Regions from separate parts of the Parageobacillus sp. KH3-4 genome, predicted to be linked through region 1. Evidence: riboswitches for the same ligand, from Rfam matches in the RefSeq annotation. Region 1 holds a riboswitch; each other region holds the start of a gene.
What was found. Region 1 has a riboswitch for S-adenosylmethionine ahead of MWM02_RS14680 (methionine biosynthesis PLP-dependent protein). Riboswitches for the same ligand answer to the same signal wherever they lie in the genome.
Positions count from the first base shown of each region.

Region 2: linked by a shared signal. The riboswitch ahead of MWM02_RS02600 (methionine ABC transporter ATP-binding protein) and the one ahead of MWM02_RS14680 (methionine biosynthesis PLP-dependent protein) in region 1 are both predicted to bind S-adenosylmethionine.
Region 3: linked by a shared signal. The riboswitch ahead of MWM02_RS12380 (hypothetical protein) and the one ahead of MWM02_RS14680 (methionine biosynthesis PLP-dependent protein) in region 1 are both predicted to bind S-adenosylmethionine.

Region 1 is NZ_AP025627.1:2,920,825-2,925,080, forward strand. Features, by position in the region: gene metC (cystathionine beta-lyase) at 1-737, opposite strand, end outside; gene MWM02_RS14680 (methionine biosynthesis PLP-dependent protein) at 741-1,844, opposite strand; SAM riboswitch class I at 1,923-2,035, opposite strand; gene MWM02_RS14685 (alpha/beta hydrolase) at 2,253-2,981, shown strand; gene MWM02_RS14690 (YjcG family protein) at 3,047-3,568, shown strand; gene MWM02_RS14695 (GNAT family N-acetyltransferase) at 3,570-4,004, shown strand.
Region 2 is NZ_AP025627.1:524,053-528,308, reverse strand. Features, by position in the region: gene MWM02_RS02610 (MetQ/NlpA family ABC transporter substrate-binding protein) at 114-953, opposite strand; gene MWM02_RS02605 (methionine ABC transporter permease) at 970-1,638, opposite strand; gene MWM02_RS02600 (methionine ABC transporter ATP-binding protein) at 1,628-2,656, opposite strand; SAM riboswitch class I at 2,751-2,859, opposite strand; gene MWM02_RS02595 (SCP2 sterol-binding domain-containing protein) at 3,382-3,729, opposite strand; gene MWM02_RS02590 (thioredoxin family protein) at 3,948-4,256, opposite strand, start outside.
Region 3 is NZ_AP025627.1:2,458,319-2,462,574, reverse strand. Features, by position in the region: gene MWM02_RS12390 (ABC transporter permease) at 1-277, shown strand, start outside; gene opp4A (oligopeptide ABC transporter substrate-binding protein) at 291-2,078, shown strand; SAM riboswitch class I at 2,188-2,294, shown strand; gene MWM02_RS12380 (hypothetical protein) at 2,363-2,695, shown strand; gene MWM02_RS12375 (VOC family protein) at 2,722-3,105, shown strand; gene MWM02_RS12370 (AbrB family transcriptional regulator) at 3,277-4,256, opposite strand, start outside.

The sequences.
Region 1 (4,256 bases):
AGCCCGCGCAGCACGAGCCATGCGTCTTGCACGCCCAGCACCGCCCCAAAAGCGTTTTGCAATTTATACAGCTGTTTAGCCAGTTCCTCGTCTTTGACAACAGCAAGGCCGGCAACGACGTCGCTATGCCCCGCCAAAAATTTCGTCGCGCTATGGAGAACGACATCGACGCCGAGATCAAGCGGGCGCTGCAGCGCGGGAGTCATAAACGTATTATCCAAAAACGTTAAACAGCCGTTTGCTTTTGCTAGCTTAACGATGCCGCGAATATCCGTCACTTTTAAAAGCGGATTTGATGGCGTTTCGACGTAAATGACTTTTGTGTTCGGGCGGATATGGGATGCCACTTCATGCAAATCGGTCATATCGACAAACGTATATTCAATGCCAAAGCGGCTCAATACTTCGGTAATCATGCGGTACGTGCCGCCGTAAACGTCTTCTGTCACGAGCACATGATCGCCTTTGGACAGAAGGAGAAAGGCGGTGGAAATCGCCGCCATTCCGGATGAGAAGGCGAAGCCGCGCACCCCGCCTTCTAACGCTGCGATCGTCTCTTCCAACGCTTCACGCGTCGGATTACCCGAACGGCTATAATCATATTTGCCGAATGTGTCAAAATCAAATTGATGGAACGTGGAAGCGTGCTGAATCGGCACGCTGACTGCTCCCGTTTGCGGATCCATTTTCCATTTGTTATGGAGCAGTTTTGTTTGAAAAGAGACGCGTTGTTCCATCTTTTACACCTCCTTCATTTTTTGCAGCGCTTGCGACAAGTCGGCAATTAAATCTTCGACATGCTCGATGCCGACAGAGAAGCGAAGCAGCCGGTTACAGATGCCATTGGCGATGCGGATTTCTTCCGGAATATCAGCATGCGTTTGCGTCGCCGGATACGTAATAAAGCTTTCGACTCCCCCCAAACTTTCGGCGAACGTAATAATGCGCAAGCTTTGCAAAAAACGGTTCACCCATTTTTCGTCGCGCAAGCGGAACGATAACATGCCTCCTCTTCCCGGATATAACACGTCGGTAATATCTTCATGGGCAGCTAAAAATTCGCTGATGCGTTTCGCGTTTTCTTCGTGCTGGCGCATGCGGAGCGCCAGCGTCTTCATGCCGCGGATGAGCAGCCATGAATCAAACGGCGAAAGCACGGCGCCAATGGCATTGTGATATTCCGCGAGCCGCTGACAAAGCTCCTCCCCCTTCGCAACGACAAGGCCTGCCAGCACATCGTTGTGGCCTCCTAAATATTTTGTCGCGCTATGAATGACGATATCGGCCCCTTGCTCGATCGGGCGCTGAAGAACTGGCGTGTAAAACGTGTTGTCAACAATGAGAATCAGCCCGTGTTTTTTCGCAAGCTTCGCCACTTCCGCGATATCCGCTTCCTGCATTAACGGGTTCGTCGGCGTCTCTAAAAAAATCGCTTTCGTTTTTTCGGTGATCAAGTTTTCGACCAATCGCATATCGCGAAAATCTACATATTGAAAAGACAAGCCGTATTTTCGCCAGCCCCGTTCAAATAAACGATATGTCCCTCCATATAAATCGGCGGAAACGAGAAATTCATCTCCGCTTTCAAACAGCGCAAGAACCGTCTGAATCGCGGCCATGCCTGAGCTGAACGCGTAGCCTTGATCGCCGCCTTCTAGCTTCGCGATCGCTTCTTCCACGATTTTCCGCGTTGGATTGCCAGTACGAATATAGTCAAATCCAGTGGATTGGCCAATTCCTTCATGCCGGTACGCGGTCGAAAAGTAGACGGGCGGATTGACCGTTCCTGTCACCGTGTCACTGCGGTTCCCGATTTGTGCCAACAGCGTTTCCATTTTCTCCATTTTTCTCTCTCTCCTTCTTTCGTAAAATAAAAAAAGCCTTCTAAGAAGAAGACTTTTTTATACGTCCATCAGTGCTTCTTCTTATCTGCCGAATTGAAAGATTCAATTCGCTGGATTTAGCACCTGGCCAATGGATTGGCTGGTTGCTGAAGTTTCATAGGGCCAGTTCCCTCCACTTCTCTTGATAAGAATGCATCTCCATTATTCAATTTTCTAATTATTAAAAAATGTACCTCATTCGCCGCGAGTTTTCAAGCATTTTTTTCGTTCCGCTCATTTTTGTTGCATTTTTTTATAAAAAAATCGTTTATTTTTTCAAAAACTGATGCTAGCGCACTGCGTTTGTTAACATGGTTTAACAAAATATGTTACAATAACAGAAAGAATTTGTTTTTATGGAGGATGCACATGGCAGCAGCAAAAGGGACAATGCGCGATTATACAATTTACAGCAACGAACTGAACGAGGAAATAACACTGCTTGCCTATTTGCCCAGCACGTTTTCTCCGTTTCATAAATATTCTCTTTTGATCGCGCAAGATGGGAAAGATTATTTTATGTACGGGAAAATGAAAAGCGTCATCGAACAGCTGATGGAAAGCGGCAAGATTGATCGCACCATCGTCGTTGGCATTCCGTACCGTGATGTCAAAGACCGCTATGAGAAATATCATCCGAATGGAAAGAAAAACAGCCGCTATTTGCGTTTTTTGGCGCACGAGCTCGTGCCGTTTCTCGATCAAACGTTTCCTACGTACCAAATCGGAAAAGGACGCGCGCTCATCGGCGACTCCCTCGGCGGCACCGTATCGCTAATGGCAGGACTATTGTATCCGCATACATTTGGAAAAATCGCGATGCAGTCGCCATATATAGACGAAGGGATCATCGCGAAAATTCAGCAGTTTGCCGGCCCACCATTATTGCAGATTTACCATTCGGTAGGCGAAAACGAAACGGCGGTCAAAACGACGGATGGAAACGTGCGCGATTTTATCACGCCAAACCGAAAGGCGAAAGAAGCGTTTTTGCAAAAAGGTTTTTTATACGAATACCACGAATTTGCCGGCGGCCATGCATGGACGTATTGGCAGCCTGATGTCCCGCTCGCGGTTGAGCGCATCCTTGCTTTGTAAGCACTACAACACTTTTCGGAATTTTGTTATAATGAAGTACCAATGATCATAAGGAGGGATTTTTTATGAAATATGGCATTGCTTTATTTCCTTCAAAGCGAATACAAGACTTTGCCAATTCATATAGAAAGCGCTACGATAGCCATTACGCCCTCATTCCGCCGCATTTAACATTAAAAGAACCTTTTGAAGCCGATGACCAGCAAATTCAAAAAATAGTGAAAGAATTGCGCAAAATCGCCGCGGAAACAGACGTCATCCCGTTAAAGGTGACAAAGTTCAGTTCTTTTTACCCAGCAAGCAATGTCATTTATTTAAAAGTGGAGCCGAACGAAACGTTGCAGCGCCTTTATGAACGGCTTCACAGCGGGATTTTTGCCGGTAAACCGGAATATGTATTCGTCCCGCATATCACCATCGGCCGTGATTTGCCAAGCGCTGAATATGCCGATGTGTATGGACAGCTGCGGATGCAAAACGTTCACTTCGAGGAAACCGTCGACCGCTTCCATCTTCTTTATCAATTGGAAAACGGCGCATGGACGGTATACGAAACATTTCATCTAGGAGAAAAGGAGCAGGAATAACATGAACGTCGCAATCGGGGGAAAAAACGATACGCCTTTATATAAAGATGCATTGCTTGTCCGGCGAATCGTATTTATCGAGGAGCAACATGTTCCAGAAGAAGAAGAAATCGACGAATTTGAGCAAGAAGCTACACATTTCGTTTTGTACGACGGGGAAAAACCGGTCGGCGCCGGCAGACTTCGCACGATCGATGACGGTGTCGGTAAAATCGAACGAATTTGCGTTTTGCCGCAATATCGCGGCCGCGGGGCAGGAAAGCAGCTGATGGAAATGATCGAGATGTTTGCGAAAGAACAAGGCATCCGAAAAGTAAAACTAAATGCGCAAACACATGCAGAGCCGTTTTATCAGAAACTTGGATATCACACCGTTTCCGACGTGTTTATGGATGCTGGAATTCCTCATGTAACAATGGTAAAGTCGCTTCTTTAAAGACCGTATCGAACGACGGTACGGTCCACATTTTCCCGCACCCTTGCGCGCTGATCATGGCCATTGCCGCTCTCTGTTAATCCTCAATGGTTATGTCAATTCCGTCTCTCTGTCCAGTCCATTTGCACGATTTTCGCTGCGGCATATCCTCCTAGGAAACTTTCCATCATAAGCTGCTCGCTTGCTTTAGGCTTTCGCCGCACAGCCGACGGTCTCTTTCTAGTTATTGTGTAAAATTCCCTCTCCGCCTGG
Region 2 (4,256 bases), 1.4 Mb from region 1:
AGTTTGAAGATTAATAGATGATCTTGCGTTTTATTTGTTAGCTCCATTGTGCCGCTTGTCTCCATTCTTGAAAAGCTGCAAAAAATAACGGGAGCGATTTGCCCCCGTTATTTTTATTGTGCCGCCGGAATGACGGCACCTTTATATTCTTTTTTAATAAAGTCTTGAATTTCTTTCGACTGCAACACTTGAACAAGCGTTTTAATTTCTTTGCGGTTTTCGTCGCCTTTACGTACAGCGATAATGTTGACATACGGGTTATTTTTCGGCGACTCGACAGCAATCGGGTCTTTTGCAGGGTCCAAACCGGCATCTAGCGCATAGTTCGCGTTAATCACAACCGCATCGCCTTCGCCGTTTTTATAAATTTGCGGCAGCATTCCCGCATCAACATCTGCTTCAAATTTTAAATGTTTCGGATTCTCGACAATGTCTTTCACTGTTGCTTTTGTTTTGTCCACGCCGTCTTTTAACTTAATCAGCCCTTTTTCTTGCAGCATGGATAAAATGCGGCCATGATCTGCAACCGAGTTGCTCATGATGATCGTTGCACCGTCTGGAAGTTCTTCCAAGCTTTTATACTTTTTCGAATAAATGCCGATTGGCTCAATATGAATGCCGCCAGCGTTGACAAAGTCATATCCATGCTCTTTTTTCTGTGATTCTAAATATGGAATGTGTTGGAAATAGTTTGCGTCAATTTCTTTATCCGCCAACGCTTTGTTTGGTAAAACATAATCTTGGAACTTCACGATTTCTAAGTCAATACCTTTTTCTTTTAAAATCGGTTTTGCTTTTTCCAAAATTTCCGCATGTGGAACATTCGAAGCTCCAACCACTAATTTCGTCAATTTCCCTTCTTTTTGGCCATTAGACGCGTTGTTGTTGCCTCCGCACGCTGCTAATGCCAACACAAGGACAGCGGCAAATAATGCACTAAGCCATTTTTTCATATCGATTTCCCCCTTTTTATCGTTTATCTATTTTGGAAGTGACAAAGTCACCGATAAACTGAATGACAAATACAATGATTAACACGAGCACGGTGGCGACAAACGTCACATCATTATGGTTGCGCTGAAATCCTTCTAAATACGCTAAGTTACCAAGACCACCGGCGCCGACAACTCCCGCCATCGCCGTATATCCGACTAAAGCAATTGCCGTTACGGTAATTCCGGACACAAGTGCAGGCAGTGACTCTGGAAGCAACACTTTCCAAATAATTGTTGCCGTCGATGCTCCCATTGCTTTCGCCGCTTCAATAACGCCTTTATCAATTTCACGGAGCGCAATTTCAACCATTCGCGCGTAAAATGGCGCCGCTCCGATAATGAGCGCCGGCAGCGCGGCGTTGGCACCAAGAATCGTCCCAACCATCCATTTCGTCAACGGAATTAATAAAATAATTAATATAATAAACGGAATAGAACGGAAAATATTAACGGCAGCAGCAATGATCATATTCGCCAAGCGGTTCTCCCATAAGTTGCCTTTTGATGTTAAAAATAAAAGCAGTCCAAGAATCGTTCCTAATATAAATGTCGCCACAACTGCGATCCCTGTCATATAAAGCGTCTCAACAGTAGCTGCCCAAATCATATCCCACTCTACGTTCGGTAAGAGGTTAGCGAGCATTTGTAATCACCTCCACCGCCACTTGCTGATTTCGAATATAATCAATCGCGCGGGCAACTTCTTCTTTCTCTCCATCCATATGGACGAATAAGACACCATAAGCACCTTGATGTGTCTGCGAAATTTTTCCTTGCAAAATATTCGCGTCGACTTGAAACTGACGAACGACATTGGCAATGAGCGGCTGCTCGGCGGCTTCGCCGACAAACGTCAATTGGACAACCGTTCCATTTGGGTATTTATCAAGTAGGTGAGTAATCGTTTCTTTTGTTTCTTCCGGTTCGACCACTTGCTGAACAAACCGTTTCGTAATCGCCTGTTTTGGCTGACGGAATACTTGCAGCACTTCGCCTTGCTCGACGATTTTTCCGTTTTCCATCACCGCGACGCGATCGCAAATTTTGCGGATCACGTGCATTTCATGGGTAATTAATACGATCGTCAATCCTAAACGTTTATTAATATCGACCAAAAGTTCCAAAATGGAATCGGTTGTTTGTGGGTCTAGCGCGGACGTTGCTTCATCGCACAATAACACTTTTGGATTGTTCGCTAACGCACGCGCGATGCCGACGCGTTGTTTCTGCCCGCCGCTAAGCTGTGATGGATAGGCATCTTCTCTTCCTTGCAATCCAACAAGCTGAATGAGTTCGTCGACTCGTTTCTTTCGCTGATCTTTCGGCACGCCGGCAATTTCTAACGGAAACGCAATGTTTTCACGGACGGTTCTCGACCATAATAAATTAAAATGTTGGAAAATCATCCCTATTTCTTGGCGAGCCTTCCGCAGCTCTTTTCCTTTAATATTAGCAATATCACGTCCGGCAACAATGACTTTTCCTTTTGTCGGTTTTTCCAATCCGTTAAGAAGACGGATTAACGAGCTTTTTCCTGCTCCGCTGTACCCAATGATGCCAAAAATTTCCCCTTCCTTTATTTGTAAAGTAACATTATCCACCGCTGTCACAGATCCGTTTGAAGCTTCATAGATTTTTGTCACGTTTTCTAATAAAATCATGCACATTTTCACCTTCCTTCATGCAAAAAACACTCGCAACAAAAAGAAAACCCTTCTGCTCAAGAGAACAGAAAGGCAATGGTCACCGTTCTGTCTCTTATCTCTCAAAGCAGACGCTTTGTGTGAATTGGCACCATTTCAGCGAATCCGCTGACGGTTGCCGGGTTTCATTGGGCACATCCCTCCACCTCTCTTGATAAGAGCACAAATGCACTTTATTCAGTTAAAATGTCTCATTAGTTACGAATGTGATTTTATCATTATATGTCGAATAATGTCAATAAAAATATTATAGTAAAAATATTGAAAAATAGCATGACAGTCTTTTGGGATGATGAGGCGGAAATGTCAGATGTCATTCATCGCCCATTCCAAATCGTCAATTAAACCATGAACATTTTTTGACGCCGACAGATAGACGAACAAATCTTCCGCCCCACGGATAGTTTTAGTTTTTCTTCGTGTAGCTGTTGATATGCAGTGCCCGCTGGATGGATAATTAAACTTTTCGTATCCCAAAAAGAGAGGGGGACTCTTTTCTTATCTTTCAAATCCATTCACTTCGCCGGAATCATCACCGTACTCAACAACCGGTTCCGGGCTTTACCGGTGCAGTTCCCCTGCCTCTCGCGGAAAAGTTTTTATTTCGCCATTTTTTCTGAATAGTACTACTAATTTTATAATCTGTCAATTATTTTTTATAAAATTCATTGATTGTATTATTTTCAGCAAACATAACCATACGGCTTTGACAAATGAAGCAGCGACTCGAGCAGCAGCATATGCCGGAAACTTCCAGAAATATTCACTTCGCGAAGCCGAATTTGTTGTTGCAATTTCAGCCTTCCATTCAACATCGCTTCAATCGCCTCTTTCGATCCCCGGACAGTCAACACCCGCCGTTCATCTGCCGCTTCCTTCTGCTCGATCTTATGTTTAGAAATCGCCACAACTGCCGTTTCTGTTTCGCACTCAAATTGAATGTATAGTTCCTCTTCTGGCAAAATCGGTGATAAATGATTCAACTTTTGCATTCGTTCTGTAAGCTGTTTTATTAATTCACGTATATCCATTTATATCCTCCTCCCCCTTTATCCGTTACCCATTTATTTCATTAGAAAAGGGGGAGAATCCTTTATAAAAATCTCGACAAATCCTCTGGAAAATAGGCAAGACACTCATCATTTCCCAAGAAATGATGTCAAACAAGGTCAAATAATCGTTTATTTTATATGCTTTATCGCACTGCCGGCTTTGACCCATTTTTCGCTTTGCTCATGAAAAAATATCCTTACCTGTTTTCCGTCCAAAATTTCTTTATTGTTTCGTATAAATACGGTACAGAATGAAACGCGTATAATTTGTGAACGATATTGCCGCCATCAAATAAAAGAAGACATGGAACGCTTTCAATTTTCCATATGGCCGCACGCTCGGGCATATAATTAATATCGATTTTGTAAAACGGAATACGCGGAAACAGCTCTTCCACCACTTCCATCATCCGCTCGGCAAGCTGGCAAGTGCCGCACATCGGCGTATACACGTAAAGGCAAACCGTCTCTTCCTTATCAATGATGTCATCTATTTCATCTAACTG
Region 3 (4,256 bases), 460 kb from region 1:
GCCCAATTTAAGCTCGATCATTATTGTAAACTTAACATTAAACCTTGCCGGAAATATTGGGATTGAGTCCGGACTAAGCTATCTGGGCTTCGGCTTGCCGGAAAGCACGCCAAGTTTGGGAACGCTTGTCAGCTATGCGATGAATCCCGATGTTTTGCAAAACAAATGGTGGGTTTGGTTACCAGCATCATTGCTTATTTTAGTAATGATGTTATGCATAAATTTTATCGGCCAGGCGTTAAAGCGCGCGGCTGATGCAAGACAACGATTAGGATAAAGGGGGAGAAAAAATGAGGAAAACATGGCATTGGAGGTTTTTCGTAGTGTTTGCCGTCTTTTTATTAGGATTGACGGCATGCAGCAGTTCTACAAGCAACGATAAAGACGGCAAGGACACAAAGGCGGCGCAAAAGGAAGACATTAGCAAATTCCCGATGACTGTGAAAAATGACGGGAAAATCGTAGATGGTGTATTGAATTACGGATTAGTGTCCGATACGCCATTTGAAGGGACACTGAACTATGCATTTTACGAAGGTGATCCAGATTCTGAAGTTTTGCAATTTTTCGACGAACCATTGTTCCGTTTTAACGAAGACTATGAAATTACGAACGACGGCGCGGCGACATACGAGCTTTCCGACGACAAAAAAACGATGACGATCAAAATTAAAGATAATGTCAAATGGCATGACGGCGAACCGGTCAAAGCGGAAGATTTAGAATATGCTTACTTGGTCATCGGCCATAAAGATTATACAGGCGTCCGCTACGGAGACGCGCTCATGCAAGATATCGTCGGCATGGAGGAATACCATAGCGGAAAAGCGGACAAAATTTCCGGAATTAAAGTCATTGACGACAAAACGCTAACCATTACGTGGAAACATGCCAACCCGTCCGTAATGACGGGCATTTGGGCACATCCGCTGCCAAAACATTATTTAAAAGATGTCCCGATTAAAGATTTGGCGAAATCGGATAAAATCCGCAAAAATCCAATTGGCTTTGGCCCGTTTAAAGTGAAAAAAATCGTCCCGGGCGAATCGGTTGAATTCGTTCGCAACGACGATTATTGGAACGGAAAACCGAACTTAAAAGGCGTTATTTTAAAAGTCGTTAACCCGCAAGTCGTATTGCAAGCGCTCAAAAAAGGAGAAATTGACATTGCCGAATTCCCGACAGATCAATATGTCAGCGCGAAAGGGACGAAAAACATTCAATTTGTTGGCAAAATTGATTTAGCTTACAACTACATCGGCTTTAAACTCGGCCATTGGGATGCGGAAAAGCAAGAAAACGTGATGGATAATCCGAAATTCCAAAACAAAAAGCTTCGCCAAGCGATGGCGTATGCAATTAATAATAAGGAAGTCGCAGACAGGCTTTATCACGGTTTGCGCTTTCCGGCAACGACGCTCATTCCGCCATCCTTCCCAAGCTACCATGACAAAAATGCGAAAGGATACACATATGACCCAGAAAAAGCGAAAAAATTGTTGGATGAAGCTGGATATAAAGATGTCGACGGCGACGGCTTCCGCGAAGATCCAAATGGCAAAAAATTCACCATTAATTTTCTTTCGATGAGCGGCGGGGACATCGCCGAGCCGCTGGCGAAGTTTTATATGCAATGCTGGAAAGACGTCGGCTTGAATGTGCAGCTAGTTGATGGCCGTTTGGCGGAATTCAATTCGTTCTATGACATGGTGCAGAACGATGACCCGAAAGTCGATGTGTTCGCTGCGGCATGGGCAACAGGAACTGATGTGGATCCGTATGGATTATATGGCCGCAATGTCATGTTTAATCTTTCTCGCTGGGTAAATGAGAAAAATGATGAATTGCTTGAAAAAGGCCATTCTGAGCAAGCGTTTGATAAAGAATACCGCAAAAAAATTTACAACGAATGGCAAGCGTTAATGAATGAAGAGGTGCCAGTAATTCCGACGCTATACCGCTCGATCATTTATGCGGTCAACAACCGCGTGAAAAACTATTCGGCTGATATCGACCCATTCATTTGGAAATGGAAAGACGTCGGTGTCACTTCGGAAAAGCCGGAAGTGGCGCAATAACAAATAAAGAAGGGGAGGGCGCTTTTGCTCTTCTCTTTTCTATGGTAGAAAACAAAAAATGATTGTCATCACAAAGATACCATGATAAGATAAAAACAAACTACATATAGTCTTATCAAGAGTGGACGAGAGACCGGGCTCGATGACTCCACAGCAACCTGCATATTTCGCAAGGTGCTCCAACCCGCAAAGCGGTTTCGCTTTGGATGATAAGGACGGCTGGCCCCTTTCGCATCATTCAGGCGAAAGGGGTTTTTATGTCCAGAAGGAGGTGGGAATGCCGGGTGTGCGAAAATGACTCGATTCGCAGTTATATGGCGGCGCATTTGAAAGCAGAATTGTTCGCTTCCCATGTCGCCCGCTGCGTAAGAAAGCAGCTGTTGCAATTTGACAAAAAGACAGTGCTTCATTTTGACTGTTACGCGAATTTTTTTCAACTATATGGCCATACGCAAGGAAAAGATTTTTATTTGATTTTGACGCTTGCGGAAGTCGAAGAATGGAAAGCCGCTGCTCCTTATGCGCTTGACCGCTGTATTTTCCGTGGATTAGAAAAAAAGGGAGTTTTCCTCGTACATATGACCCCATATTTGCGGGCTGTATTTTCTCAATCTTAAAAATAATAAAAAAGGAGAGAAATATGATGGCGGTAAAAAAATTTGAACACGTTGGCATTCAAGTAAAAGACATCGAAACATCGAAAAAATTTTATCAAGATGTAATCGGTTTAGACTTGCTCGATGAGATGACACATACAAACGGTTCGATGAAACTGGCATTTTTAGGATTAAACGGTTCTGTCATTGTCGAATTAATCGAAGGATACAATCCGAATTTGCCGACAGAAGGAAAGGTGCACCACGTTGCGTTTACGGTGGAAGGGATTGAACAAGAAAAAGAACGTCTTCAATCGCTTGGCGTCCCGTTTGTATGGGAAGATATTACGACGCTGCCAAACGGCGCGAAATATTTGTTTTTCCTTGGTCCTGATGGCGAATGGATCGAATTTTACGAACCGGCAAAATGAGAAAATGAAAAAGGTTAGGCATTCATGCGGGCTGAAAGTGAGCGGCCGTGAAGAAGCGGTGCCGCGGGAGCAAGCAATGCGAACCGATCGCCCGCGGGCTAGATGATAATAAGAAAGAACGGAGATGCTTATTAAAACCGCTCTGTTCAAAACGGAAACAGAGCGGTTTTTTCACGACGTTTCTGCCATTGATGGGAATTTGCGAAATACCCATTTCAAAACGTTCGGCACAACAATAATGACGAGAAGAAACCGCACAAATTGCAAGGAGCTGACAATTGCCGGATCTCCCCCGACTGTTTGCGCTGTTAATACCATTTCCACAAGCCCTCCTGGCGCAAGGCTTAATAGCGCGGTTGCCAGCGGGAGATTCGTTAATTTCGCAAACAAATAGCCGCATCCGAACGAAAGGACGATCAGCACTAGTGCGAGCAGGAAATATACCCAGCCGAATTTTCCGCCAAGCTTTATATCTTCTAACGTAATGCGGTTTCCCATGTTCATTCCGACGCTGATTTGCGCCAAAATGATCAACCATGCGGGCAGCGACGGCAAGTTCACTCCGACTACATGCATTGCTGCTGTTACGGCGAGCGGTCCGACGACGTATGCCGCCGGAATGACGTTCCGTAAAAGAAGCGCTCCAAAAATGCTTAATAAAAACCAAGCATAATGGCCATCGGAAGAAGCCGCTGCCGCCTGAGCGGTCGCGACGCTTGCCGCTGAATTGCCGTTTAACCAATAAACGACGATGGATGGCACAAGAAAAACGACCGTTAATAAACGAATCGTTTGGAAAATCGTCACTAAAGCGGTGTTGGCGTTTAGCGACTCGCTTGCGGCGACCATTTCCGACAGTCCGCCGGGAACCGATGCAAACACGCTTGTCACTTTATCGATGTGCGTCCATTTTGTCACTGCGATACTATTAAAAATATTAATGACAATCAATAAAACGGCGACAACCAGAAAAGGAAAAATATACGGGGCGATCGTCGCCAATGTTTCTTTTGTAAAAGACAGTCCGAAATACGTCCCTAATACGACAAGTCCGCTGTTGGATAACGCTTTTGGTGCTGCTACCTTTCGCTTGACGACCGTTTTCCATAGGAGCATTCCTGTAATTGCTCCAAGCATCCACGGAATGGGGG